2 regions of the Paenibacillus sp. Aloe-11 genome follow, and region 1 is predicted to be linked to the other one. Evidence: predicted binding sites of a transcription regulator. Region 1 holds the regulator's gene; the other holds the start of a gene.
What was found. Region 1 encodes Rex, which represses fermentation and respiration genes when NADH is low (regulators of the CRP and FNR family bind a similar motif). Its sites were predicted from a motif close to TTGTGAAATATTTCACAA; they were not measured.
Positions count from the first base shown of each region.

Region 2: the regulator Rex is predicted to act here: its motif matches at 8,897-8,914, upstream of nirB (nitrite reductase large subunit NirB).

Region 1 is NZ_JH601056.1:50,601-69,736, forward strand. Features, by position in the region: gene WG8_RS13645 (AAA family ATPase) at 1-342, opposite strand, end outside; gene WG8_RS13650 (hypothetical protein) at 335-868, opposite strand; gene WG8_RS13655 ((S)-acetoin forming diacetyl reductase) at 1,455-2,237, opposite strand; gene WG8_RS13660 (cell wall elongation regulator TseB-like domain-containing protein) at 2,894-3,418, opposite strand; gene WG8_RS13665 (amidohydrolase) at 3,457-4,758, opposite strand; gene WG8_RS13670 (redox-sensing transcriptional repressor Rex) at 4,745-5,398, opposite strand; gene dinG (ATP-dependent DNA helicase DinG) at 5,443-8,310, opposite strand; gene WG8_RS13680 (tetratricopeptide repeat protein) at 8,472-9,119, opposite strand; gene panD (aspartate 1-decarboxylase) at 9,202-9,585, opposite strand; gene panC (pantoate--beta-alanine ligase) at 9,578-10,519, opposite strand; gene panB (3-methyl-2-oxobutanoate hydroxymethyltransferase) at 10,516-11,415, opposite strand; gene WG8_RS13700 (biotin--[acetyl-CoA-carboxylase] ligase) at 11,763-12,737, opposite strand; gene WG8_RS13705 (CCA tRNA nucleotidyltransferase) at 12,730-14,076, opposite strand; gene bshA (N-acetyl-alpha-D-glucosaminyl L-malate synthase BshA) at 14,131-15,294, opposite strand; gene bshB1 (bacillithiol biosynthesis deacetylase BshB1) at 15,420-16,112, opposite strand; gene mgsA (methylglyoxal synthase) at 16,109-16,546, opposite strand; gene dapB (4-hydroxy-tetrahydrodipicolinate reductase) at 16,604-17,407, opposite strand; gene WG8_RS13730 (tetratricopeptide repeat protein) at 17,439-17,957, opposite strand; gene WG8_RS13735 (nucleotide pyrophosphohydrolase) at 18,008-18,337, opposite strand; gene WG8_RS13740 (YitT family protein) at 18,550-19,136, shown strand, end outside.
Region 2 is NZ_JH601042.1:65,887-77,017, forward strand. Features, by position in the region: gene WG8_RS02135 (GerAB/ArcD/ProY family transporter) at 1-1,051, opposite strand, end outside; gene WG8_RS02140 (spore germination protein) at 1,076-2,746, opposite strand; gene WG8_RS02145 (LacI family DNA-binding transcriptional regulator) at 2,985-3,995, shown strand; gene rpe (ribulose-phosphate 3-epimerase) at 4,411-5,067, shown strand; gene rpiB (ribose 5-phosphate isomerase B) at 5,087-5,536, shown strand; gene WG8_RS02160 (DUF7916 family protein) at 5,582-6,541, shown strand; gene WG8_RS02165 (beta-glucoside-specific PTS transporter subunit IIABC) at 6,681-8,540, shown strand; gene nirB (nitrite reductase large subunit NirB) at 9,006-11,131, shown strand, end outside.

The DNA of each region.
Region 1 (19,136 bases):
TCCCGGAGGGCCTGTGAGCAAAATGCCTTTTATCGGACGAATACCAAATTTGGAAATTTCATCATGCCGATTCAAAAAGTCCATGGCCTCGCGCAGCTCCTGCTTGGCGCTTTCTTGTCCGCCGATTTCTTCAAAGGTCAGCTTGTCCGGGCCATTTTTTTTACGTTTACGCTCTTGACCGGCACCCACAGCCAAGCCACCGCGCGCATGCATGAGCATCAACAAGCCGCTGATCATGATACCTACGATCAGCAGAGGGATAATGTTCACCCCAATAAAGATGAGAAATATGATAGTTACCGGCACAATGCCGATTAGTGCTTCCTTGATCCATCTAGGCATTAGGCCATACCCCCATTTGCTGAGATTGACGTGGCAAAACGATAAACTTGGTCGCTTTACCTTCGCTGAGTCGGATATAGACATTGTTCGAATCCATATCAGTATCAGCCTGAATACCCGTCTTTTTCTTTTTCATCTGCTCAACGGTAGATGAAATTTGAGTATATTTTTTATTTTCCATCGCTTCCGCTACGGGGAACATAGCCTCAGACCACCATTGATTCAGTGCTGAATTGGAATGATCTGCAATGTCCAGCTTGATGGTACGGCTACCGATGATGGACTGTCCTTTTTGCTTAACTACATTGACCAATCCGGCCACATCTGCCTGTGGCTTGAGATCCAGTTTCAATACAACCTCTTCCGGTTTAATATCTATTTGAGCGCTTGTCACGCCGGGATATTGAGTAACCAATGTTTCCAGAGGATTTTGCATTGTAACCTGACGGTAAATGAACCATCCTCCAAACAACAGCGATGCTGCCAAAACTGCCGCAACAACGATAGGAACTACACGCAATTTCAAATAACATCCTCCTCTCAAAATGTAAAACAAAGAAGAAACGGGACGAATGTCAACAACAACCAGACTTATGATCTTGAACTTGCAGCAATCAGCAAGCTTTTTTCTATCATATTTGTCTATCACTCAGAAATATAGTATATCATATCGTATATTGAATATCGAAGGCAATGTGTGGGGAAGTTGAGGTTAGGCAAAATCATTGGTTATGGGTGGGTGGGGGAGACGCTGCGTGTAGGATTTGATCTTGCGATCGCTGTTGCCATGGGATTCTCTTGATGGTATAAAACATTTAAAGGTTAGAATCCCATGGCAAAGGCGAACGCTCCGCTTCTCCAGATTCAAATCCTCCACTCCGCTGCTGCCCGCCATAAAGATGAATTTTGCCTTAGCAGGAAAGTTGGGTAGGTAAGGATGCTTCGCTGGCTTTCAGCCAAGCTCCGCAGGGTTGGTAGTTAAAAAGACGTAAATACGAATTTCGTCGTATTTACGTCTTTTTTTATTTTACTTCTGATGTCTAGATTTATTTCCCTATTTCGGCTTTCTTTGCGTTCTTTCAGTTACTCCTGCTTTTACAATACATAATCCTTTATAGGAACATCATGCCGCCGTCGATCAGAGGGGATTGTCCTGTCATGTAATCGGAATCCGGACCTGCCAGGAAGGAGACGAAGGCTGATACATCTTCCGGTGTAGAGAGACGACCAAGCGCAATTTTGCTGCCGAATTCCTTGGTGGCATCGCCTATAGCTTCGCCTTTGGAGGCCGTAATTTCTTTATCAATTCCACTCCACATCGGAGTTTGTACAATACCGGGACAGTAGGCGTTGACTGTAATGCCATATTGCGCATATTCCTGAGCCGCGGTTTGTGTTAATGCTCGAACTGCAAATTTAGTTGCAGAGTAAATGCCCAGATTGGCGTTACCGACATGACCTGCCTGTGAAGAGGCATTAATGATTTTACCCCCATGACCCAGCTCTCTAAATTGGGCTGCGGCCGCCTGAATGCCCCACAGTACACTGGTCACATTGATATGAAACAACTTATCAAAATCAGCCAGTGTAACATCTTCCAACAGCTTGGCAGGAGCAATCCCCGCATTATTCACGATAACATCAAATCCACCGAGTTTGTCAGTTGTCTCCTTGACGGCGGCAAAAACCTGATCCCGGTTGGAAACATCGACTTTAAGCGCAATCGAGCGCCCTCCTGCCTTTGTAATTTCATCAGCCACACTTTTAGCCGTTTCTTCATTCAAATCTACGACTGCCACGGCGAAGCCATCTTGACTCAGACGTAAAGCGATAGCCCGCCCAATCCCTTGACCTCCACCTGTTACCAATGCAACTTTCCCATCCATTTTTCCCATGTTCATGAATCTCCTTTGGTGAATAAGTAGTCATGATAACATAGCCACAAAATTATGGGTTACGTTAGTCCGCATCTATGATTAAACCATTTTTAGGAAAAAATTATTATGATATATGTAATAGACTTCATATTTAGACTCTTTAAGGGAAATTCAAGCAAGCTTGAAAGATACATGTGGAGCCACTCGCAGGCAAGATGGTGCTTCCCATCGCTGTCATTCCATGATACATACTAATCAAACATAAAAACTAAAAAACGTAAATACGATTTAAATCGCATTTACGTTTTTTTCTTAGCTTTCAATCATTCCAAGCTATATAAACTGAGTTTAAAAGTTAAAAATCCGGGAACAAGATTGACAGATGTAAAGCTCAAAACGGAGACAAGCGCAGCCCGGCGTCCGTAACACCCCCTACCCTCAACTCCCTGGTGTTTGGAGTGACTTCATGGCGGTCAGCCAGCGGAGTGGGCCATTTGAATCTGAAGAAGCGAAGCGTTCGCCTTTGCTATGGGATTCTTACCCTTGAAATATTTAATATAATAAAGAATCCCGTAGCAATAGCGATCGTAAGATCAAATGGACTGCGCAGCGCTCCCAAGCTCTCCTGGCGCTCCCAACACTCCAAAACCACCAATCCCCACCTCAACATCACTCTAGTAATTAGGCAATGTATACTTTACCCCTGTCGATCCCCCATCTGAGAAACGGTAAAAGGTATAGTTATGATGGCTTCCATCATTGTAAAACAGCTGCCACACATATTCGCCATTGAACACACTTGGCTGGAGGCTCACGATCTCTGCATCTGGAAGCTGCTGCTCAATAATTGCCGTCATTTTCTCCTCGTCGACTCCGTTTTTCAATAGCTCGGTATGGACACCACTATTATCTGCGGCAGGTACATTAGGCTGTCCCTCCATTTTTTGAAAGGGAACCCACACCATTATATTTTCATTTTGGGCATTTTTCCCTTGAACTACCCAATATATCTGACTCCATACTGACTTCCATGTACGAGTCGTGCTGACCAGACCACCCGATTGCTTGGCCTTTATGATAGCGGCATTCCTCTCGGCCACCTGGTCTTGCGTAACATAAGAATAATACCAGAACATGCTGACCAGGATCAGTATCACGGCCAAAATAGCGACCGCTATCCATTTTTTCTTATTTTTCAAAACCTGTGCTTCCTCTCTAAGGGGATGTGACACCTGAATTAGCGCGACAGCAGCCCTTCAAAGGCGGCTTGTGCCTCATGTTTGATGCGTTCCTCGTCCATCGTCAGGCACTCACCGTTTTTCACGACCTGACGACCGTCTACCCACACATGGGCCACATCCTTGGCACTTGCAGAGTATACAGCATGGGAAATAAGGTCCGTACGCGGCAGGAAATGCGCCTGATTCAGATCCAACGCGATAAAGTCAGCCTTGTTGCCTGCTGCCAGCACTCCCACCTCATTTAAACCAATCGACTTCGCGCCGTACTCGGTTGCCAGACGCAGTGCTTCATTCGCAGGAACTGCCGTAGGATCACCGGATACTCCCTTATGAATGAGAGCAGCCAGACGCATTTCCTCAAACATATCCAGATTATTATTGCTGGCAGGACCATCCGTACCGAGCGAAACGGTAACCCCTGCACGCAGCAGCTCAGGCACTCTTGCTACACCACTTGCCAGCTTCAGGTTGCTGCCCGGATTATGGGAAACCGCTACACCACGTTCAGCCAGCAAGGCTATTTCCTCGTCGTTCAAATGAACGGCATGGGCAACAAGCGAAGGACGGGAGAAAAAGCCGAGCTTATCCAAATGTGCAACTGGACGCAAGCCATAATCACGTACGTTTTGCTCAACTTCGGCAATAGTCTCGGACATGTGGGTGTGCAGCGGTAAATTCAAATCATGCGCAGCCTGTACAAATTTTTCGATAAATGCAGGCGGACATGTGTATGGCGCATGTGGAGACATCATTGTTGTAATGCGACCATCCGCCTTGCCATGCCAGTTACGTGCAAAAGTCACAGCCTCAGCCAGCTTGATTCGCTGCTCCTCCTCTGAGCATAATCCAATCGCTCCACGCATCAGACTCGCACGAATGCCTGACTCTTCAGCTACACGAGCCACCTCATCCATATGATCGTACATGTCCAGGAAGGTCGTCGTACCGCCTTTCAGCATTTCCAGCACAGACAAGGAAGTACCCCAGTATACATCTGAAGCTGTAAATTTGGCTTCCATCGGCCACATTTTCTCCTGAAGCCATACTTGAAGTGCCAAATCATCGCCATACCCACGCAGCAGTGACATCGCCGCATGACCATGCGTATTAATCAGACCTGGTAAAAAGAGCAAGCCTTTGCCGTCAAATGCTTCTGTATCTTCCTCTCCTGCAGGCAAAGTCTCGCCAATGTAAGTAATCCGGCTATCCTCCACAATCATATAGCCATGGATTACCCCGGCTTCAGGTCCGTTTACGGCAAAGGAGCCGTTTTTAATCATCCATTTATTCACTGTCATCTTGCGATTCTTCCTTTCCATCCTCTAAATAATAAGCGAGGCTTAGCAAATCGGTTGTAAAATCTGTGGTATGTACCCGGATGTTGTCCGGGGTTTTCAGAATGATCGGTGCAAAGTTCAGGATCGCTTCAATACCACACTCAATCAGCTTGTCGGCCACGTGTTGCGCTTCGAAATCCGGTACAGTAATAATCCCGATCCGAATATTTTTTTCTTTCACAGTCGCCTCCAATTGATCCATTGGCTGAACGACCAGCGTATTGATCATCGTTCCGGTCTTCTCAGGAACAGCATCAAATACGGCTACAATTTTCATATTGTCTTTTAAGTAAGCATTATAATTCGAGAGGGCTTGCCCCAGATTACCTGCTCCGACCAATGCAACGTTGATTTGCTGGTCAATTTTTAGGATATGACGTATTTTTTCAATCAGATAAGTCACATCATAGCCGATACCCTTTCGGCCAAAATCTCCAAAGTATGCGAGATCCTTGCGGATTTGGGCCGGATTCAAATTCAGCCTTTGCCCCAGATCCTGGGAAGAAACCGTAGCCACTTCCCTTTTGTTCAGTGCATTCAGATAGCGTAGATATACGGGCAACCTCCGTACAACTGCCTCAGAAATTTTTTCTGATTTCATACTTGCTCCCCCTAATTGTAACGGACATGTCTCATGTCCGTCCGTTATGCCTCAGTCTCCGGGGCGGATTGGAGCCATTCAGAGATGCGGGGCACCATTTGCTCCGTCGGCATATGCTCCATTTTTGGTCCCGGTAATGAGTACAAAAAGTGCTTTCCGTAATAGGATTCGATGACACGTGTATCGTAAACGATGACGACCCCGTGGTCGCTCGCTGTACGTACCAAACGCCCGAACCCCTGTTTAAAGCGAATGACTGCCTGTGGAACAGACAGCTTCATAAATGGATTTTTCTTCTGCTGCTGCAGCAGCTCGCTTTTCGCCTCCAGCAACGGGTGATTCGGCGGTTGAAACGGCAGACGGACGATGGCCAAACACGTCAGCGCCTCGCCTGGAATATCAACACCCTCCCAGAAGCTGCTGGTTCCCAGCAATACAGAAGCCTTGGCCTCCTGAAAACGCCGGGTGAGCTTGCTGCGGCTCCCACTGTCTACACCCTGTCCCAGCACAGTGATGTCGCTGGAAGACAATGCCTCTTTGAGCGGCTCATACACTTGCCGGAGCATACGGTAAGAGGTAAACAGAACGAGCATTCTCCCCCGGGTCGCCTGTGCAGTCGCGCCTAGCGAGCTGACAAGCATATTAACAAAATGCGCATCTCCTACACTGCCCTTTACACTCGGGAAATCGCGGGGAATGACCAGCAGCACCTGATCCCTGTAGTTAAAGGGTGACGGGAGCTGCGAAGTCATCAGCCGTCCCTCATCTGCAGCTTCCTGCAAACCGAGCTGATCGGTCATGTACTGAAACGATTTATCCACCGACAAAGTAGCTGAGGTCAGAATAATGCTTCTTTTTTTGTCAAAAAACATTTCTTTCAGCTGGCGGCTCACATCTACAGGCACTGCATAAAATTGCAATGATTTACTGCGGAATTGCCCACTCGCTTCAAGCCAGTAGACGGTCGTCTCATCATCAAGACGTATAAAGAGACGCAAATTCTCCTTGATTCCGGCTAAATCCTTGAGCAGTCCTGTAATATCCGTAATAAGGCTGTCAGCCGCATAATCATCATATTCTTCCTTTACGTCCAGCATGAGCTTGTCACCCTTGCGCAAAATTTCGCTTAGTGTGACATTTAACTGATTTTCCAGCGCAGACGCTTGATCCCACTTGGCAGGCTTGGCCGACGGCTTGAGACGAGAAGAAAATTGTCCTGTTTCACCCGGTGTCGCATCACTTCGCTCCGGCAGCATACCAAATAGCTTGTCGCTCAGCAAATCCCATGTTTCCTTGACCTCCAGCACAAGCGGATATAGCTGGTCGATGATTGAAGCCCAATCTGCCGACTTCTCATGTCCAGACTTCACCAACTGCTGACGCAATGAAGGCAGCTGTCCATTCTTGCTGTCTTTGAACAGTCTGGTCAACGTATGAACGAGTGTGAAATATTTCATATGCATGCCCAGATGCTTGCCAGCGACCTCCTCCAGATGGTGTGCTTCATCAATGACCAGATGCTCGTAGCTTGGCAACAGCTGATGGCTTGCCTTGACATCCGTAAACAGCTTGGAATGATTCGTAATAACCACATCCGATATTCCCGCCTCATGACGCGCACGATGATAAAAGCATTTGCGGAACCACGGGCAGGAGCGGCCAAGACAGGACTCGGAATCACTTGCTACCGTTTCCCAAAAATCTCCGCCACGATTGCTCAGATTCAGTTCTTCATCATCACCGGTTTCTGTCAGCGTCAGCCAGACGATCATCTGAGCCGCCGTTATTAAATCTTCCTTTGGTGTTGCGAAGTCTCTTCTGTTTATTTTATGTTCAAACTTGCGCAGACACAAATAATGCCCCCGACCCTTAAAAATGGCAGCCCGGAACGGAAACGGAATCACCTTCGTCAGCATCGGAATATCGCGCTCGCGCAACTGCTCCTGCAGATTGATGGTATGCGTACTTACCGTAACCCGCTGTCCATATTTTACACTGTGATACAGTGATGGAAGCAAATAACCGAGGGACTTGCCTGTCCCTGTACCTGCCTCGATCAACAAATGCTTGTCTTCACTCAGCGCCTGATTTACATCCTCTATCATTTGTACCTGCGCTTCGCGCTCCTCGTATTGGCTCAAGGATGAACGCAATTGATTTCGCACATCATCCATGTATTCCTCAAAGGAAACACCCGACAGCGGATTCGGATCATCTTCTCTGCGCGGAGCTGCCAGCTCTGTCCAATCCTCCACCTTCAGTGCAAGCTGACGATAAAACTGATGCCCATCCAAATCCTGAATGGGATCAAGCTCTTTCTCTTCACGCACCCCGTCAAGAAACCAGCCAAGATCACTGTCTTCCTCTGCAAACAAATCGCTGAGCCGCTGTATCGTGATTAAAGGCAACGCTTGAAGCTCAGCCAGACACTTTAAGAACACCTCAGCCGTAGCCAGCGCGTCACTGTCTGCTTGATGGGGGCGATCATGAGCCAGCCCGAACTCAGAAGAAACAAATCCGAGTTGATAGGAGGAGAGCGATGGAAACATGATTTTCAGAAAATCCATCGTATCCAAAATTCTGCCGCTAAACGGCAGGTATCCGCACCGATCTAAAGCGTTTTGCAAAAAATTAAAATCAAATGCCACATTATGACCGACCAGGACAACATCATCCAGCAAAGGGACAAGCTCCATCATCATCTCTTCAAGTGCAGGAGCATCCTTGACGTCATCGTCTGTAATTCCGGTCAACCCCGTAATAAAAGGCGGAATGGGTCTGCCAGGGTTCACATAAGAACCGTAAACACGGGAAATGCTGTTATCATGATCTATAATTGCAAGTCCGACTTGAATGATGTCATCCGCGGACTGGGTGCCTGTCGTTTCAAAATCCAATACCGCAAATTTCATTCGGGCTTAATCCTTTCTTTTGACACATACAAAAAATAATAACTCTGTATAACAGCATATCAGAAGATCGCCTTTTTGGAAATTAAGACAGCCAAAAAAGACGATGCACACGCCGCCTGGGAAGGTGGGCATGCATCGTCTTACCCGGTGTCTGACAACAGCTACATCCAGGTCATCATCGAGCTGTCGTAGCGAAGCATTTCGGTACCGAACAAACAGGCTTCCATATTGTGCAAGGGCTCGGGCATCGCAGGATCAAGCTGGTGCGCGAGAGCAAAACATTTTTGCGCAGCCGCTACGTCAGCCTGTTTGGCCATCAGACAGCCAAGCGCGTTATAGATGGCCGCCTTGAGTGTCGGCTGCTCAGTCAGGTCAAGCACCTGCTCAAAATGGCGTACAGCCTGCGCTGTATCCTCCAGTTGAAAATACGCCATTCCTAAATACATACGACTTTGCCAGCTGTTCGGAAAATGCTGTAATACCTGCTCGAACTGTTGAATTGCCTCAGGGTACATAAGCAGTTGATAATATCCTTGTCCCCGATTATAGGCAGGCAGCTCTTTTTCAGGCTGTTCCTTTCCAGTTAGCTCCGTGTCAGACATATCGGACTCTGCGGAAAAACCGGCCGCTCGCAGGCAAACCATTTTTTCCTCAAAGGCCAGCCATTCATCCATAATTCTGTCACTCATTTTCCGCAGCAAGCTCCAATGCTGCAGCAGCTCCTGTTTGCGCGAGCCTTGGGCTGATGGGTAATGCTTCACGATATCATCTAACATGCTGTTCATTTCTGCGAATACATGCTGGAACATGTGCATCCCGCCCTTACGAAAGATGGATTAGTACACTCACATTTTTCGCCTAAAGGGCGGGTTTCATCCGCACTCCCATTCATTACATGATCGTAGCGTGTACTTCCTTATTCGCCGTCTGAGCTGGTTTATTATGCTCATCCACGAATACTACAGTCGGTTTGTATGTTTTTGCCTCCTCATTTGACATCGAAGCGTAGGAAATAATAATGACCGTATCACCAGGCTGCACCAGACGCGCTGCCGCACCGTTGAGGCAGATCACGCCGCTGCCACGCGGTCCAGGGATAACATAGGTTTCCAGCCGCGCTCCATTGTTATTATTCACAATTTGAACCTTTTCATTTTCCAGCAGATCGGATGTCTCCATCAAATCCTCATCAATCGTAATACTCCCCACATAATTAAGATTGGCTTCAGTCACCGTCGCCCGGTGAATTTTCGATTTCATCATCGTTCTAAACATGGGAAAGCACCTCCGCTTTCTGTAATCTTATATTGTCAATCAGTCGGGTGTTCCCAAATTTCACAGCCAGCGCTACAATGATGTCCTCTTCAACATCACTTAGCCGCTGCTCAGGAAGAATTGGCTCCAAGCCGGGAAAAGTTAATATTTCAATGTAGTCAATGTCCGCCAAAGGCGAGGAAGTAATGGTGGACTCCACCATTTGGTGTATCTGACGAATCGTAAACGTATTTCGGACAACATCCTCGCTCACTTCACGCACCTTGCGCAGTGACCGGGACAGCACCAGTGCCTGCTCCCGCTGCTCTGCACTCAAATACACATTGCGCGAGCTCAGCGCCAAACCGTCAGCCTCTCTAACGATAGGGCAAGGTATAATCGTCACATTCATATTGAGATCGGTCACCATCTGCTGGAGCACAGCAACCTGCTGCGCGTCCTTCATACCAAAGAAGGCCAGATCAGGATTGACCATGTTAAACAGCTTCGCTACCACTGTCGTCACACCATCAAAGTGTCCTGGACGTGAAGCGCCGCACAAGCGTTCGGTCAAGGCGGATACGTGAATCTTGGTTCGGGTTGGCTGTGGATACATTTCTGCTACAGTTGGCAAAAACACAATATCCACGCCCTCACGCCGTGCTACCTCCAGGTCACGTGCTTCATCCCGAGGATAGCTGTCCAGATCTTCATTAGGTCCAAATTGAATCGGGTTGACGAAAATGCTGAGCACCACTGTATCTGACATTTCACGCGCCTTTTGCATCAAGCTCGCATGGCCTTCATGCAAATATCCCATCGTCGGCACAAAGCCGACTTTATGCTGCTGCTGCACAGAGGCAGAATCATTTACCACTTTTGCTCCATTTGCGCCAAGCTGGCGACGTTCAGCGATAGCCTGTCGCAGCTCGGCCACTTCTCTTACGATGATCATGACCGGGATTCCACCTTTTCCTTAGCTTGTTCCTGTGTCTGTCCTTTAGCCTTACCGTACAGAGCTTCCACGACACGGTCATCCGCACTGAACACATGCTCTTCAGCCGGAAAGGCCCGTCCCTTCACATCGCTCACATATTGCTCAATACTGCTGCGGATCAAGCCGCCTACATTGGCATAGGTTTTGACAAAGCGCTTGCTGTAATAAGGCGATGCATATTGAATCAGATCGTGGTAGACCAGCACCTGGCCGTCGCATCCGCGTCCAGCGCCAATGCCAATGGTCGGAATGGATAGTTCTTTGGAAATGGCAGTTGCGACTTCCTCAGTCACCAGTTCCAGTACAATGCCAAAGGCTCCCGCCTGCTCCAGTGCCTTGGCATCCTCCATCAACCGACGTGCGTCTGCTTCGTCCTTACCTTGAATGCGATAGCCGCCAATCTGATTGACTGCCTGTGGTGTAAGACCGATATGTCCCAGTACAGGTACACCTGCCCGAACAGTCGCTTTTACGACATCGGAAATTTCCGCTCCGCCTTCCAATTTGACAGCATGCACATGTCCTTCCTGCATCAGACGGCGGATGCCCTGAAGGCTTTCCGATACGCTGCTGTGGTATGTCATAAAAGGCATGTCCGCTACGATAAATGTATGCTCCGCGCCTCTTGCTACCGCCCGGGAGTGGTACACGATATCGTCCAAAGTTACGGGAATGGTCGAATCGTAACCAAGAACCACATTACCCAGTGAATCACCCACTAGAATCATGTCTATTCCCGCCTCCTCGGCTATTTTAGCCGATGGATAATCATACGCGGTCAGCATACTGAGCGGAATGCCCTCCTGCTTCATTTTTTTCATTTTCACAATATTCAGTGCTTGTTTTCCCGCCATTGCGAATGGCTCCCTTCCATCTTTTTTTTGGCACAAAAAATAACCTTTTATGAACGCCTGCATATGTGCGTCATTAAAAGGTCCGAACAGCCAAAAAAGACACTCATTTTGAGATCGTCCCTTCTGTCTCGGTCCTGTTCGGCTCAGAGCAGAATCCAACGTAACCTTCAAATGAAGTTATGATGGTTTTACAAACTTGCTAAAGTAGAGCATGTGCCCTTGGAGTGCAGCTCGGACCGTCCGATGCCGCCTCCTGCACAGTATAACAAAAAACATCCCATTTTTCACGTGAAGTTTTGCACAGGGAACATAGCGATTCCGGGCGCTATTCACAGCTATATTCGCTCTTACAATTGTATATCGCCTGAAATGACCTGAATTCGCTCTCCCTGATCCGTTTCTACCACTAGTGCCCCTGATGGGTCCAGACCAACGGCTATACCTTCCACCACTATTCCTTGTCCGGTATGAGCTCGTACGCTGCGGTTTATCGTTACCGATAAAGCCTCCCACAGCATGGCTATCGGCTGGAAACCCTGCTCCGCATACAACCTGCATAGCTGCTCCATCTCTTCCAGCACCGCAGCAATCAATTCAGTGCGGTCAATTTCACGCCCTGCTTCTATTTTCAAGGATGTTCCCAACTGAGTTAATTCTTCAGGATAATCATCCGTATTCAAATTCACATCAATGCCGATGCCGGCAATACAATAGCGGACCCGTTGATCCTCGGTTGCGGATTCCAGCAAAATACCGGACACTTTGCGGCCATGAATAAGCAGATCATTGGGCCACTTGATGCCTGCCTCCACACCCGTCAGCCGACGAATGGCCCTGCACACCGCCACACCTGTAAGCAGTGTCAGCTGGGGAGTAAAGCCTAGGGGCTGGGTGGGACGCTGCACAATGCTCATCCAGACGCCTTTGCCACGAGGTGAAAACCACTTCCGACCCAAACGTCCCCGTCCTGCCGTTTGCTCCTCCGCCAGCACTACTGTCCCCTCCGGCGCCCCCTCTTCTGCCAAACGCATGGCATCCTGCTGAGTGGAGACCGTCGAATCCAGAATAACGATACGTTGGCCGAACGATTCGGTATTCAATGCACGTGCCAGCTTGGAAACCTCCAGTCGGTCTGGATGGGACACCAATCGGTAGCCACGACGCGAGGAGGCTTCAATGGTGTAGCCCAGCTCACGCAGCTTGTTAATCTGCTTCCATATGGCCGTACGGCTGACCGAGAGGCGGCGGCTGATTTCCTCACCCGATACATAATCGGATGCCCCCTCCTCCAGTATGCCTAACAATCTTTCATGATTATTCATTACTTATCACCTGTTCTGTCACCTGTTTCGTCACCCGTTTCGCTTCCTGAAGCAATGCTTCTGTTTCATTCGGTATATCTCCGCAGGCGGCAGCCAGTAAAAGCCATTCCATCGTCTGTCCCAGCCAAGGCCCACCCCGTCGATTCATCGCTTGAACCAGTATATTTCCTGTAATGTTTAAATCCTTAATACGAATCACTGCAGCTTGCTTTGTCCATGAATTGGCCAATTCTGCCATCCGTGCCACATGCTGATCTGCCTCCAGCGATAATCCACGAAATGAAGCAGGCAGTACTTGATAAACCTCAAGCCAGTCTGAAGCGGTATCCCGTCCCAGCTTAATTAATAGTTGAATCCAGTTGCGGCGGAGTGCCTCATCGCGGCTGTCGTCATGTTTTTCAGAATCGGAGTCACCAGCTATTGCAACAGCACGGCTGACTAGCTCGGTCTCCCATTCCAGCAGATGAACCAGTCGCAGACGTACAGCGTTGGAGAAGGTCCAGGCTCTCAGCAGCTCGTCCGCCGCCTCTGAGGTCAGTCTGCAAGACAACAAAAGCAGGCCCCAACGCAGTTCATCCGGTAGCTGCACGATCCCGCCAAGCGCGTCCCCTTCACATTGCTCCCAGGGAACCGACACCTTTGTACAGGCCAGCAATCCGCTCCGGCTCAGCATGTCCAGACCGCGTAGCGGGTCCGGTCCGGACAGCATCTTTTCCAGTTCGACTCGCACGCGTTCCATCGCTATATATCGAAGTCCTTCTCTACGTCGAATCATCCCTTTCCAGGTGTTGAAAGCGATGCGGAAACGGAAAACAGAGGCAAAACGGATGCAGCGCAGCATCCGCAATCCGTCCTCCTCAAACCGTTCCTCGGCTCGCCCCACACAACGGACAAGAGCAGCTCGCAAATCGGCTTCTCCTCCAAACGGGTCCACTCGCTCTCCATATTCATCCATCGCGATCGCGTTCATGGTAAAATCACGGCGCATCAGATCCTCCCGGATCTCCTTCACAAAAGCAACTTCCGTTGGGCGGCGGTGATCAGCGTAGCCGCTCTCCGTACGAAATGTGGTTACCTCGAATGCATGACCGCCCTGCATGACCGTAACCGTCCCATGCTGAATTCCTGTCGGAATGACATGAGGGAACAGGGCTATGACCTGTTCCGGTTCAGCCGAAGTGGTCAGGTCCATGTCATGAATAGCGCGGCCTAATAGTTCATCCCGTACACAGCCGCCAACCCAGTAGGCCTCGTGGCCTGCTGTCGTAAGTGTATGTATGACCTCTTTGCCATGAAGAGCCATCTCTTGATCCGCATATTGCCAGGTATTTGTCTTCACAGGGTTTCCCCCTTTGCAAATATTCAATAAAAAAACGGACGCGAGTCCGCCTCCTTAAACGCAGATCGGTTTAAGCTCCGGCACCTCGCGTCCCAACACACGGTAATATATTTCTTCGTATTGACGGCTAATCAGCTTATCACAGAAAACAGTGCGAGCACGTGTCAGACAGGCTTCACGGAAACGCTCTGCCATCACTTCATCGGATAACAGCTCGACTGCATATTCAGCCATCGCCTCGGTGTTGCCAATTTCAGCAAGATATCCCGTACTTCCATGTACAACAAGTTCAGGTATGCCTCCTGCCTGAGAGCCAACGGTTGGCACCCCGCAAGCCATGGCTTCCAATGCAACCAGCCCAAAGCTTTCTTTTTCCGAAGGAAGCAACAGCACATCCGCCATGGAAATAACCTGTGCAATCTCATCCTGCTTACCCAAAAAGAATACCTTATCCTGTAAGCCTAATTCTTCGATTTTACAGCGGATTTTAGGAAGCTCCGGCCCTTCCCCGACCAGCAGCAGCTTCGAAGGTACTTTTTCCTGTACTCGTGCAAATATATCCAATACGTCTGCCACCCGTTTGACAGGGCGGAAATTGGAAATATGCATCATGATCTTTTCATCCGGCTGGGCAAAATCTCTCCGCAGCGAAGCCGCATCCCTTGGATAATACACCCGTTTGTCGACAAAGTTGTAGGTCAAGTCAATGGGCCGTGTAATCTCCAGGGCATCTATCGTCTCACGAATCAAATCCTTGGATACTGCGGTCACAGCGTCGCTTTTGTTAATCGCCAGTCGAATCAGGTCCTTCAACGATTCATCCTGCGCCAGCACCGTAATGTCCGTACCGTGCAGCGTGGTCACCACCTTGAGGTGATCGCCGACCATTTCCTTGGCCAAATAAGCGCATACCGCATGTGGTACGGCATAATGAACATGAAGTACATCCAAATTCTTCATTTGTGCAACCTGAGCCATTTTTGTCGCCAACGACAAATCATAAGGCGGGTATCTGAACACATAATAATCGTTAACCTCAACCTCATGATAGAATATATTTTTTTGGAATGCCCCGCCTAATCTGAACGGAATGCTGTTGGCAATAAAATGAACCTCATGCCCCTTCTCGGCCAGCAACTTGCCCAGTTCTGTCGCTACTACGCCGGAGCCACCCAGCGATGGATAACAGGTAATTCCAATTTTCAATTTGTCATTCAAGTTAAGCTGCCCCCCTTCCGTTCATCAGTAATGACTTTTAATAATAGTGATCCAAATACAGTGCACATCTCTGTCCGTTTTACGTTGGATTCTGTGCATTCATATGTCAAGAAATTTATAAATCCTTATGTGAATAGCTTAACCAGATGAGGTGTTTTGGACGCAAAGCCCTCTGCATATGGAATCAGCTTGCGCTGACCGAGCAGAGAATCCCGGGCTTTCACGCGCTCCACATAGCCCTGATTTAACGGCGTAGCTACCGTGTCCTTGCCCGGTGCAGCCTGAAATTGCGAAGCATAGCTTAACAGCGATTGCTCCTTGGCTTCATAGTGCTCAGTGATGTCCACGATCAGGTCCGTTCTGCCGATGTCATTAATAAAATAAAAATATAATTGCTCCACCAGCACCGCAGGTTTTTCCGGCATAAAGCGTCGTAGCTTGGCGTTAAACACTGCTTCTTCCACCAGCTTGCTGCACATCACATGATCGGGGTGCCGATCCTCCCAATACGGAGCAAATACGACTTTCGGAGCATGACGCCTGATCTCTGCTGTAACTGCAGCTACATGCTCAGGTGTCACATATAATCCACGGTCAGGCAGTCCGAGATTCGTACGTACGGCAAGCCCCAGCGCTTTCGATGCCTGCTCAGCCTCTGCCATACGAGTATCCACATCCCCATTCGAGGACATTTCAGCTCTTGTCAAATCGCACACGCCCACCTTGAAACCAGCAGCTGTATGCTTGGCAATCGTGCCTCCCATGCCAATCTCAGCATCGTCGGCATGTGCTCCAAAAATCAGTATATCCAGCGTCATTTTATATCACCCAGCTCGCCAATACCCGGTTTATATTTATGTACCAGCTCACGCCACGCAAAATCACCGCGATCCAGCGCTTTAACCAGTATCTCAGCTGTTGCAACATTGGTTGCGAGAGGAATCCCCTGCACGTCACACAGACGCAGCAGCGCGCTAATATCCGGCTCATGCGGCTGTGCCATTAACGGGTCACGCAAGAATATAATCATATCCATTTCGTTTTGCGCAACCAAGGCCCCAATTTGCTGGTCTCCCCCAAGCGGCCCTGACATGAAACGGTGAATTTGAAGCTTCGTTTGCTCCATAATGCGCAGACCTGTCGTACCTGTTGAATACAATTGATGTTCTGTGAACACATGCTCATAGGCTGTTATAAAGTTAACCATTTCATCTTTTTTACGATCATGCGCTATAAATGCAATCTTTAACATTCGAAATTCCTCCTGCCTCATTCTATATTTCCGTTCATCAATTCATTCGCATTTTTCTTAATCAATGTAATGCTCAAACCCGTATACAAGTCCTGGCTGCTCCATGACCTTTTGAATACCGATTTTAACACCAGGCATATAGCTTGCCCGCTCATAAGAATCCTGACGGATTTTAAGGGATTCTCCAAAGCCTCCGAATATCACTTCCTGCTGCGCAAATACGCCGGGAAGCCGGACACTGTGGATACGAAAGCCCTGATAGTAGCCGCCACGTGATCCTTCCAGTAATTCCTCCTCTTCCGGGTTGCCCTGTCGCAGCTCCTGGCGCTGCTCCGCAATCAGTTCTGCCGTTTTAATGGCCGTTCCCGAGGGCGCGTCCAATTTTTGGTCACCGTGATATTCGATAATTTCCAAATGCGGGTAGTATTTCGCCGCCTGAGCCGCAAACCGCATCATCAAGATGACTCCAATGGAAAAGTTAGGCGCAATCAGACCACCAATATGCTGTTCCCGGCACTGCTTGTCCAGTTCATCAATCTGTTCGGGTGTAAACCCTGTAGTTCCGATAACCGGACGAACTCCATGCTTGATCGCAAGCGCGGTATGTGCGTACGCAAAACGCGGCCCCGTAAAATCGACCATGACATCGGGCCTGCTATCCAGCAAAGCCTGCTCCACATCCTCCACAATAGCGATGCCCGCTTCCGGCAGTCCGACGAGAAGGCCGGCATCACTGCCGGCGTGGTTTCTGTTCACTGCGGCCACAAGCTGTAGTTCCTCATCCTGAAGAACCAACTTAACAACCTCACGGCCCATACGCCCTGCTGCTCCTACGACAGCTACTTTTATTGGCTCTGACATATCCCTACAACTCCTTATGCATCAATTTATGCTAGATTTGTTCATTCATCTGCTGGCATAACTTCTTCATGAGATTGGCAAGCTGTACATTGTGAGGAAACAAGGCAACCGCTTCGCGAGCAGCCTGCACAGCCAGCTTATATTCATTCATTTCGTCATAAATCAACGCGAGTAGCATAAAAGCATCACCGCATAGCGGATCAAGGGCAATCGCCTGTTCCAGCAGCAAGATTGCATCTCGATGCAGCTGTGGTGTAGTTTTGTCGACATCCAGCATCTTTCTGGCCTTCTCCGTAAGTTGCCTGGCTTGCTGCGCGTGCAGATGAAGCACATATTCATCCTGGTGTGGAGCCAGACGAACCGCGTGCTCTGCGTAAGTGAGCGCCTGCTCCAAACGTCCACTGCGGGCATAGGTAACCGAACACCGGAAATAATACTCCGCATGATCAGGCTGGGCTGAAATCGCTTGTTCAAACCATTCCACGGCCTGCTCAAAATCGTTCTGCAAAATGCATTGATAAGCTTTCTGAACGTATTCCTCCGCCTTCATGACACTGCACCTCCGGGTAACCGGTTTGGTACAGCATATGTACAAAACGCCTAATCGGTGTCCTTTTTGGTCCAGCGATTCGCGTCACGTGTATTAAATTTATGCATGACCTTGTCATGAGCCTCGGTCAAATTTATACCCAGCGAATTCGCAAAGCAAACCGTGATAAACAAAATGTCCCCCAACTCCAGTTCAATGGAATTGTCGGCCTCATCCGTTTTTTTCGGCTTCTCGCCAAAGGAATGATTCACTTCCCTCGCCAGTTCCCCGACTTCCTCGGACATCCTGGCCAACATCGCCAAAGGGCTGAAATACCCTTCCTTGAATTGAGATATATACTGATCTACCTCACGTTGAATCTCATCTAACGATTTTTCCATGAAGCATACAATCCCCCTATGTGCAGGTTTATTCATATGTTATCGTAAAGCACATTTTAAAACAAATATTTTTTAAATTGAACTTGCGCCTCCAGCCTGTAATCATTAGTCTTTTAAAGCTACCATAAAAAGGTATACTAAACATAAGGATCTACAGTTCACCCTAAATACATGAAATCGTTCATCACCAAACTGTTAATGCGAGGGATTACATGAAGATATCCAAAATCATGGAACAGCTTAAAATGATTTTACCCATTCTGCTCGGCACGGCCATCTATGCATTCGGTCTGCTGTATTTCATTATACCCAGCAAGCTGATGGAAGGCGGCATTACAGGGATTACCCTGTTGCTGAATTATGCTTTTTCCATTTCACCTTCCCTCTCCACCTTACTCCTGAACATTCCTTTATTTTTAATCGGATGGAAAATGCTTGGCGGCATGCAGATTATTTATACAGGCGTAGGTATCGGGTCGCTCACTTTTTTTCTGTGGCTGTTTGAAAAAATGATTCATTTCGGATGGATGGGGACATTTCAGACCGAACACGATTTTATACTTTCTTCATTATATGCGGGGGTTACACTCGGGGCAGGGTTAGGTATAGTATTCCGCTTTGGCGGCACCACTGGCGGCTCGGATATTATCGCTCGTATTTTAAATCGAAAATTTGGCTGGAGTATGGGACGGATTCTGCTGGTCATTGATATTGTCATTATCGGTGCCTCATTACTTTACATACCAAAAGAAAAAATTCTCTATACGCTAGTCGCCGTGTTTATCGCGTCCAAGATGAT
Region 2 (11,131 bases), on a different contig from region 1:
GTACCGGAACCAGAAAAAATAAAATGATTCCCATGTATCCGATCGCATCGCCCAGACTAAACACTTCAGTCATACGTATAGGAGTCATCGTGGAGATAAAGATAACCGGGATTAAGCCGAATACAGCATAACGATATTTAAGACCAAACACTTGTGAGATACCTAAAGATGCATTGAAGAAAAAACTGCAGAAGTTGCAAAACATTTGCATCATCCAGATCACCAGCAGCGGAAACTCCATACGTTCAAAAAGAAAGCCAGGAAGTTCAAAGGTGCGTATTAAATTAATGGTGGGCCAAGTGCTTGTCACAGTTGAGTCCACAGATAACCCGCCGACCACCATAAATACGGTCAAAAAGTACAGTATCCAAGGAATACTGATCCCTGCGACCATGGCCTTGACGGCTTTTTCAGGGTGCTGCAAAAAAGCGACCAGTGTCATGATTACTTCACATCCAGTGAAAACAAGGACAGTAGATTTTAGTCCCTTGATTACAGGAAGAATCCCGTTACTCAATACGGGACGAAGATGGTCAATTTCAAATATTCTCAGGCTAAGGAAAAAACAGAGAAGCAGAAAGAAAAGACTGATCGGAAGTACAATCTGGTATAGCCGCGCGATAGGATTAATGCCTCCAAAAACCAGATAACATCCCGTCCAGATGAATGGAATGACAATCGCCCAGATCGGTGTCCCTTCGAGCAGATAAAACAACGTCACTTCCGCTAATACACGTATCTCAAAGCCAGCGATGATGAGAAAGTATATAATTAATAACATACTTAAACATCCTCCTGGAATAGTTCCTACGATTCTCCTGGAGTATTGATATACGGTGTTTTCGGGAAACTGTTGACTTAATTTCACCATCACCAAGACCACTAATATGACAATACATCCGCCGATCAGGACAGAAAGCCACCCATCAGGCGTCTGTACTGTTTTAGTCACACCTCTTGGCAGTGTCAAAATCCCTGCCCCGAGCACCGTATTGGTCAGGAAAACGGCGGCCTGCTTGGTTGTGATCTTATCATCAGAGCGTGTAAACACCATAATTCCTCCATCCTCAGGGTACTATGATTTGCGCTTGCTTTGCTGAGTTTTCATCATAATAGGTCTTCGTTTCATCTTAGATAAAGGAGCCCGGATGTATACATCCTTCCAATCGCTTGTACGCATGGGGGAGAAGGGAGTCACATACGGTACGCCAAAGCTTTTCAATTTCGTCATATGGATACAAATTAACAGGAAGAACAAAATGGTACCGAACATGCCCAGAACTGCTGCAAAGAGCATTCCGACGAAACGTAAAAGGCGCAAGCTGATGCCCGCACTGTATGACGGTATCGAAAACGAAGAAATAGCAGTAACTGAAACCACAATGACCAGGAATGGGCTGACAATGCCCGCATTTACAGCAGCGTCGCCAATGACCAAACCTCCGACAATGCCCATCGCAGGACCAACAGGCTTAGGCAATCGTATGCCGGCTTCCCTTAGGATTTCGATCGAAATTTCCAGAATCATGACTTCTATGACGGATGGAAAAGGGACTCCTTGACGAGTTTGAATAATGCTAATAACCAGCTTGGTCGGAATCAAACCGGGATGAAACGATATAAAAGAGATATACAAAGCAGGACCCATCAGTGCTATGAAAGCTCCGAAAAATCGCAGCAAACGTAAAAGTGACCCCGGAATCCAGCGCTCATAATAGTCTTCGGGAGATTGAAGCAGCATACTGAAGGTCACCGGGACAATAAGTGCAAAAGGAGTCCCGTCCAGCAGAATGGCTATTCTTCCTTCCAGCAACGCATTAATGACACGGTCGGGTCGCTCTGTGTTGTGAACCTGCTGGAAAGGACTTAAGTAATTGTCTTCAATAAGTTGTTCTACATAACCGGATTCAGCCAAAAAATCCATGTCTATTTTTGAAATTCTGTGGTTCACTTCTTCTAGAAGATCCGGATTCACAATATCCTTAATGTACGCGATAACCAGGTCTTTTTTGATTCTGCTTCCGACTTGGAATTTCTTCAATTCCAAACTTTTATTTAAGCCTTGACGTCGAAGCATCGAAGTGTTTTCACTTAATACTTCCGTAAAGCCAATTCTGGGACCACGAAGTAATGCTTCAGAGGTTGGTTCATTCACGGATCGAACAGAGCCGTTAGGGGACCCCACCAGCAGTGCTTCCTTCATTCCTTCAATCAATAGTGCGGTATTGCCTAAAAGGATAGACTCGTGCAGTTCCTCCATATCGGTAACTTCACTAATTTGCGTAAGTGGCATCAAGCTTTCTTTTATAAAAGATTTGCTTATACGTTCCGGCTGTTCCTGTTGGCCCTCAAACATTAAGACCTGCAATACTTGCTTGTTCATAAGCTCTTCATCCTGCATGCCTTCGATGAAGATTAACACGGACCGTGCATGAAATTTTTTCACCATGAACTCACGAAAATGCACATCACTATTCTCGCCTATAGCTGCTTGGATCAATTTCAAGTCAGTATCATAATCCCCTGTAATTTTGGAGTCTGGTTCCTGCTGCTGATCAGCATGCGTTTTGTGATCTTTATTGGCAGATGAACGGTCAGGAGGATGCTTGGAAATTGCACCCTTACTGCCCACAAGTGAATAAATTGAATTGTTTATATAATAAATCCCTAATGGGAAAATTAACGCGAGGCCGGCTTGAAATAATGTAACCCAGCTTGGAATAAAAGGTACTATTTTGGACCACATGATGATGCCCCCCAAACCATTCAATTCAATTCATTTCCCCGTAGAATAAACAGGTTGTCCATAAAGTATTCCTTGTAAAGGAATTATTTACTCATGAAACGGAATGATGATTTGCCGTCTCCACATATTTTTGCGAAAACCTCGTTCTATGCTATTGTGTAAGTTGACATCAATATTAAGACTATGCTAATCTCCAAATAGGAAAACGATTACTCAATATGATTATTCGAGGGAAATTATGAACAAAAATCAAATATCAATAAAAGATATTGCCAGATTGAGTGGGGTTTCTGTAGCAACGGTTTCCCGTGTGATTAACGAGAATGGCCGCTTCTCTGAGGAAACGCGACAGAAGGTTAATGAAGTTATCCAAAAGTACCAATATGAGACCAATAGTATCGCCAAAAGCCTGAGAATGAGTAAATCGCAGACGATTGGCGTTTTGGTGCCGGATATTAATAATGAATTTTTTTCAGTCATTGTACAAAAAGTGGAAAGCTTCTTTTTTAAACAAGGATACTCTACCATTATATGTAATACTGCTAAAGATGCAGAGAAGGAACGAGAGTATCTGAAAACTCTGGATGGAAAAATGGTAGATGGTCTGGTCTGTATTTCGGGACAGGAGGAGCTTTCCGCGGAATTGCTTAAACGGCCCATTCCGATTGTATGTATTGACCGTCGGCCGAAGATTAATACGAATGTGGCTTTTATCGAGTCCAATCATTATGAGGGTGGATTTTTGGCGACAGAGGAGCTGATTAACAAAGGCTGCAAGGAAATTTTACTGCTGACCAAGCAAAACAATCTCTCCTCTGTTAATGAGCGTCTGTACGGGTATAAAGATGCTCTGCAAAAGCACGGACTGTACCCATCAGAGGACCGCTTGGTTGCAGTTCGAAATGATGGGCCTACTTTGGAAACCGCGCAGGCGGCTATTGAGCGCGTCTTGGAGAAAAAACTTCGGTTTGACGGTATATTTGCTACCAATGACTGGTTGGCTTTGGGCGCATTGCTCGCATTACAGAAATACGGAGTGCAGGTTCCGGATGAAGTCAAAATAGTAGGTTTTGATAATGATACAATTTCCCAATACTGCAATCCACCGTTGACTACAATAGAACAAGATAAAGAAACACTTGCAGATAATGCATGCAATATGCTGCTCCGTATGCTGAATGGAGAAAAGATCGAACGGGAGCAACATTATTCTGTCCCCGTACGGTTGATCCAACGTAGTACCACCTAGTTGTATGTTGGTTTATGGGAATTCTTGGATTAGCTACGGGAGAGGTAAGCATAGGTTTTATACTACCTCTCATAGAGTGAGATGGTGTACTTTATCAGGCTGTATACTTTCCCGTAGAATTTCCAACAAAAAATGGTTTGACAACAGTATCAGAAAATGATAATTTTAATTATGCTAAATGTAATCGTTTACCCAAACGGACACCAAAATCAATATGATGTTGTAAGCAAGCAACAAGTGATGAATCCAAGCCATGAACTGTTTTCTTGTCTTTATTGGGTAAACGTTATCCCACCTGATTTTATTCATAACCGAAGGGCATAAGAAACAATCTGATAAATTTTGAGGGAAGGAAAAATTCTATTATGCCGTTTGAGTAATCGTTTACTCCATTTCTTAAGAAGGGTGATTATTAATGAGTATGCTATTATGTCCTTCCATGATGTGCGCTAATTTCAGATCATTGGAACACGAAGTAAACGCACTGGAAGAAGCCAATGTGGATATTTATCATATCGATATTATGGACGGTAAATTTGTCCCCAACTTTGGAATGGGACTTCAGGATTTGGAATACATCCGCCAACAAACTCAAAAAACAGTGGACGTGCATCTGATGATCGATAATCCTTCCGCCTATATTGATTTGTTTGCCGATAAGGGTGCAGACATCATTTACTTTCATCCAGAGACTGATATGCACCCGACGCGCACAATCGACCGAATTGTTGGCAGGGGGATCAAGGCAGGGATTGCTCTTAATCCGGGAACAGCCATTGCTTCGGTTGAACCTTTGCTTGGGATGGTCGATTATGTGTTGGTCATGACCGTAAATCCCGGTTTTGCAGGTCAAACCTATTTAACCTTCGTGAACGACAAGATTAAAGCATTACAAGCATACAAGCATGAAAAAGGACTGAATTTCACAATCGTGGTAGACGGTGCGATCTCCGAAGAGAAGATCAACGAATTGGCACACTACGGCGTTGAAGGATTCGTTTTGGGGACTTCCACTTTGTTTGGCAAAGATGAGCCTTACAAAGCCATTGTTAACAGATTGAAAAATATTTAAATTGGGGAGGAATAGAGCCATGAGAATTGCTATTGGAAGCGACCATGTGGCTATAGAGCTTAAAGCGATTATTTCCGCTTATGTTAATGAACTGGGTCATGAGGTCATGGACTACGGACCGAAAACTTCAGAAAGAACCGATTATCCAAAGTATGGGAAACTCGTTGCAGAGGCTGTAGTCGGAAAGCAAGCTGATGCAGGTATTCTGATTTGTGGCACAGGCGTGGGGATATCCATCTCGGCCAACAAGGTCAAGGGAATCCGGGCCGTGGTATGCAGCGAGCCTTATTCCGCGCAATTGTCCAAGCAGCACAACAATACGAATGTTCTTGCATTCGGTGCGCGTGTCGTTGGAAGCGAATTGGCGAAAATGATTGTGAAAGCATGGCTGGAGGCTGAGTTTGAAGGAGGCCGTCATGGCGACCGCATCAAGATGATATCCGACATCGAGGAACAGCATTTATGCTGATAAACAACCACTTATACAAACATACATGATATGGAGGAGATTACATTGGTAAAGAGATTAATTGCCAGCACCAAAAGCGATATTTTGAAATTTAGCGCAGCAGATTTGAAAGAGTCTATCCTGGCTTCTGAAGGACGCGTCATTATGGGACAACATCTTGTAATGATAAACACCGGTTTGGTGGATGGTGTTACCAATGCGGAAATCCAGGCTGCCTACGGCGCAGATATGGTTATGCTGAACGGCTTTGATATGATCAAGGAAGAATCCAATATTGGATTGCGTGAAATGAAGCACGGCAAGCTGGCCGAGAAGCCGTATAGTCTCAAGCAAGTCAAAGAATGGGCTGGAGTTCCGCTCGGCATTTATTTTGAATGCCCAAGCCCTGATGCTCAGGTAGCGGGAGAGCAGTACGTGGAGGCCAAAGAAGGAAGAGTAGCTTCCAGGGAGAACTTCCTGCGTGCCTTGGAGATTGGAGCTGACTTTATCGTACTTGGAGGAAATCCTTCCGCAGGTACAACCTTTGAACGGATCATTGAAGCAACCAAGCTGGCAAAAGAAACACTGGGAGACAAAATCCTGATCTGTGCCGGAAAATGGGAAGACGGAACCATTGAGAAGGTGCTGGGTGATCCGCTGAGCGAGAGACCTTCCAATGAAATTATTAAGGATCTGATCGATTCTGGTGCTGACGTTATTACGTTACCCGCACCTGGCTCCAGACATGGCATTACCGTAGAGCATGTCAGACAATGTGTAGAATTTGTCCATTCGTATAAACCCGGAACGCTTGCTCTTTCTTTCCTGAACAGTTCGGTTGAAGGTGCTGATATTCAAACGATTGCCTGGATCGCACTCATGATGAAGCAAACAGGGGCGGATATTCATGCTATTGGAGATGGTGGCTATGCCGGAACACCTCTTCCTGAGAACGTTTACCAGCTTGCACTATCCATTAAGGGACGCAGACATACGATCAAAAGAATGGTAGGCAGAAGCCGCTAACGATTGACCCGTGTAATTTAAAGACTCTATATTCTTTTCGTACTCCTTGGAGTGCGTGTAGAGTCTTTGGATTACTACCATTCATGTAAACGTTTACTTTCGTAGAAATATGCCAAAAGGGATTAAAGGAGCGAGCAGCATGTCAAATGAACAGCTGGCAAAAGATATATTGGCGTCCGTCGGAGGAGAAGAGAATGTCTCCAGCTTGGTGCATTGCGCCACTCGGCTGCGGTTTAAACTAAAAAACAGAGAGCTGGCTGATAAAAGCAAAACGCAAAACATTGCCGGCGTCATTACGGTGGTCGAAAGCGGCGGACAATATCAAGTGGTCATCGGCAATACGGTAGGCGATGTGTATAAAGACATTACAAAGATCAGCAGCATTGGAGATAACGACAAATCAAATGCATCCGCTGTTACTGAAGGCAACTGGTTCAACAAAACGGTGGACATTATTTCCGGTATTTTCACACCATTTTTGGGGGCACTGGCGGCTTCCGGGATTTTGAAAGGGCTTTTATTAATGCTCGTCTCGCTGGGATGGCTCACCAAAACAGGTGGTGTCTATTCGATCTGGTTCGCTGCCGCAGACAGTATCTTTTATTTCCTGCCGCTGGCGATTGCAGTCACTTCTTCGAGAAAGTTTGGAGCGAATACGTTTGTAGCGCTTGCAGTAGCGGGAGCTCTGGTATACCCGAATATTATTACTTTATATAACGATAAAGCAGATATTACGTTCTTCAATATTCCTGTTGTTCTTATGAGTTATACTTCCTCGGTTATTCCGGTGATTATTGCGGTTTGGTTGCTATCAATTTTGGAGAAATTCCTGAATAGAGTTATTCATGATAGCGTGAAAAATTTTATAACGCCACTTATTTGTCTTATGGTCATTGTTCCCTTGACTCTGATTGCGGTTGGACCGATTGGAATATATGCGAGCTTGGGAATGGCTAAGGGCTACACTTTCTTATATCATTTGAGTCCGATTGTAGCAGGGGTTATTATGGGTGCTGGATGGCAGCTGCTGGTAGTTATGGGACTACACTGGGCGTTTATTCCTATTATGTACAATAACATTGCGGTATACGGTTATGATACCATGAAACCATTAATGGCACCTTCTAACTTTGCCCAAGCAGGTGCAGCACTGGGTGTATTCCTTAAAACTAAAAATCCAAAAGTAAGAGCGATTGCAGGGCCTGCGGCGATAACTGGTTTGTTTGGCATCACGGAACCGATCATCTACGGGATTAGTATCCGCTATAAAAAACCGTTCGTATGGGCTATTATCGGGGGTGCTATCGCTGGGGCGATCACGGGTGCTTCAGGTTCCGTGGCCATTGCTCCAGGTATACCGGGCTTGGCATCCCTGCCGATTTTCTTCGGCACAGGATTTGCCGGATTTGTAATTGCCATTATAGTAGCTTATGTATTCACAGCCATTACCACGTATTTCTTTGGATTTAATGATTCTATGGAAAAAGAAATGATTGCAGTCCATGAAGAGAAGAAAGAAGCTGGAACCCCAGCTCCTGCGCTGACGAACGAGAATATTTCCAGCCCGCTGACGGGTGCTGTCAAACCGTTATCCGAGATATCTGATGAAGTGTTCTCTACTGGAGCCATGGGGAAAGGCGTTGCTATTGTACCTGAGGATGGCAAATTGCTCTCGCCGTTCAATGGAACGATAGCTAATGCCTTCCGCACAGGCCATGCGATTGGACTTGTATCGGATGGGGGAACGGAGATCCTTGTTCACATCGGCATGGACACTGTTAAATTAAAGGGGCAGCATTTTAAAATGCATATCGCAGAAGGTGACCGGGTTGTAAAAGGTCAACTGCTGGTCGAGTTCAATATTGAGGAAATTAAAGCATTGGGCTATGACCTGACGACACCGGTTATTGTGACCAACACGGCTCAATATGCGGAAATTAAAGTGCTGGGCAGCAGCCGGGTGCAAACGGGAGAATCATTGTTGGAGGTCAAGCGATAAGATATTGAAATGTTAAAATCAAGTGCAATAATTTATAAAAATAAAGAGAAACCGCTTCTGGAGCACGTTAAAGGGTATTCCCTTTTTCCAGAGGTGGTTTCTTTTTGGCCGAATCATCTTAGGCCTCCTCAAGACTGAAGTAGGGTAATATCCTTTGCGTGCTCTCCGTTTTCCCTATGCGATTACTTCCTTCGGTAAATCGTTTTGGCCTTGATGTTGCTCTGTCTCTTAGATAAGGTAAATGCATTCGCGGAAATCATAATAAATTACCATTAATGGTAGTTTATTATAGATATTTACCTTAATCCCTTGAATGAGAATAGGGAAAACCCTTAATTTTTATTATTTAAACCACATTGTGATTTGAATCACATATAACGTGCTCCACTATATTAGAATAAAAGCATAGACAGATATTCATAAGCACGCAGGAGATGTCGTCGAATGAATGGAGGAAACCGGTATATGATAAACAGTAAAAAGAAGCTTGTTGTGATAGGGAACGGGATGGCTGGTATCAATACGGTCGAACAGATTTTAAAATTAACGGATAAATATGAAATTACGGTCCTTGGAAGTGAGCCACATCCGAACTATAACAGGATTATGCTCTCTTATGTTTTGGAGGGTAGTAAGACCATTGAGGATATCATACTGAACGATTTGCAATGGTACGAGGATCAAGGTATTACTTTATATACTGGGAAAATGGTACGGAACATCGACGGAGAAAGAAAGAGGATTCATACTGAGGACGGACTGGAAATTGATTACGATCTAGCTTTGATAGCCACGGGCTCCCAATCGTTTATTTTGCCTATTCCGGGAAAAGAATTACCGGGCGTCATCGGTTTTCGGGATATCGCCGATTGTACGGCAATGCTTGAGGCGGCGAAAGCCTATAAAAAGGCAGCGGTCATTGGTGGAGGGCTGTTGGGACTGGAAGCAGCCAAAGGTCTGGTCAATCTCGGCATGGACGTAACGGTCGTTCATTTGATGGAGGATTTGATGGAGCGTCAGCTGGACCGGGAAGCCTCTGCGATGCTGAAAGCAGAACTGGAACGCCAGGGAATCAAATTTGCCATGCAAATGCAAACTGCAGAGGTGTACGGTCAAGATCGGGTACAGGGACTGCGCTTCTCGGATGGAAGCGAGCTGGAAGCAGATTTGCTAGTTATGGCCGTCGGGATCAAGCCTAACATTCAGGTGGCTGTGCAAAGTGGTATAGAAACGAACCGTGGAATTGTAGTCGATGATTTGATGAAGACTTCCATGCCAGATGTATATGCTGTAGGGGAGTGTGCTGAGCACCGCGGGATCTGTTACGGTCTGGTTGCCCCGCTGTTTGAACAGGGAAGTGTAATTGCCAAACATTTGGCAGGTGCAGATACCGAAGGCTATGCGGGATCAGTGGTTTCCACCAAGCTCAAAATTTCAGGGGTGGATGTTTTCTCGGCTGGCGAATTCATAACTGCTCCTGAGCATACGGTGATCGTAGCGAAGGATGAGTGGAAGCGCACTTACAAAAAAGTACTGCTTCGTGAAAACAAGATTGTTGGAACTGTGCTGTTCGGAGATGTGAGCGAATCTGCCAGTCTTCAGAAATATGTACGGCAGCAAACGTTGATGACAGATGAGATATATGGACAGCTTATGGGTACCGGATGCAGTAAAGACGGGGCTAAAACCTTATCCGCTGAGACGATGGCTGATGATGAAATTGTTTGCGGCTGCAATGGTGTGACTAAAAAGGCGATTGTTGATGCAATCAATGAAAATGGACTGACCACAGTCGACGAAATTAAAGCATGCACCGGAGCAACGCGGTCCTGCGGAGGGTGTAAGCCGGTCGTTGAACAAATTCTTCAGTATGTTCTGGGCGACAGCTTCAAGAGTGCTGCCAAGCAAGGAATATGTGGCTGCACAACCTTGAGCCGGGATGAAATTGTTGCAGCGATCAAAACCAAGGGACTTACAACGACACGTGAAGTGATGAATGTACTAGGCTGGCAGAATGATGAAGGCTGCTCCAAATGCCGCCCGGCACTGAATTATTATTTGGGAATGATTAACCCGGATACGCATGAAAATGAGGAAGATTCCCGGTTTGTGAACGAGCGGTTGCACGCGAATATTCAAAAGGATGGAACGTTTACAGTTGTGCCAAGAATGTACGGCGGTGTTACCACTCCAGAGGATTTGAAAAAAATAGCTGATGTATCTCTTAAATACAATGTTAAGGTTGTTAAAGTGACAGGCGGCCAACGGCTGGATTTGATTGGTGTCCGTAAAGAGGATTTGCCTAAGGTGTGGGAAGAACTCGACATGCCGTCGGGATATGCTTACGCAAAATCGCTTCGTACAGTTAAAACCTGTGTTGGATCGCAATTTTGTCGTTTTGGCACACAGGACTCAATGGGAATGGGCGAAGTGCTGGAACGGAAATTCGAGAGACTGGATTTTCCGGCAAAATTCAAATTAGCGGTTAATGGATGCCCACGCAACTGCGCGGAGTCATGTACGAAGGATATCGGAATTGTAGGCAATGATGGAGGCTGGGAGATTTTTATCGGTGGCAACGGCGGTATCAA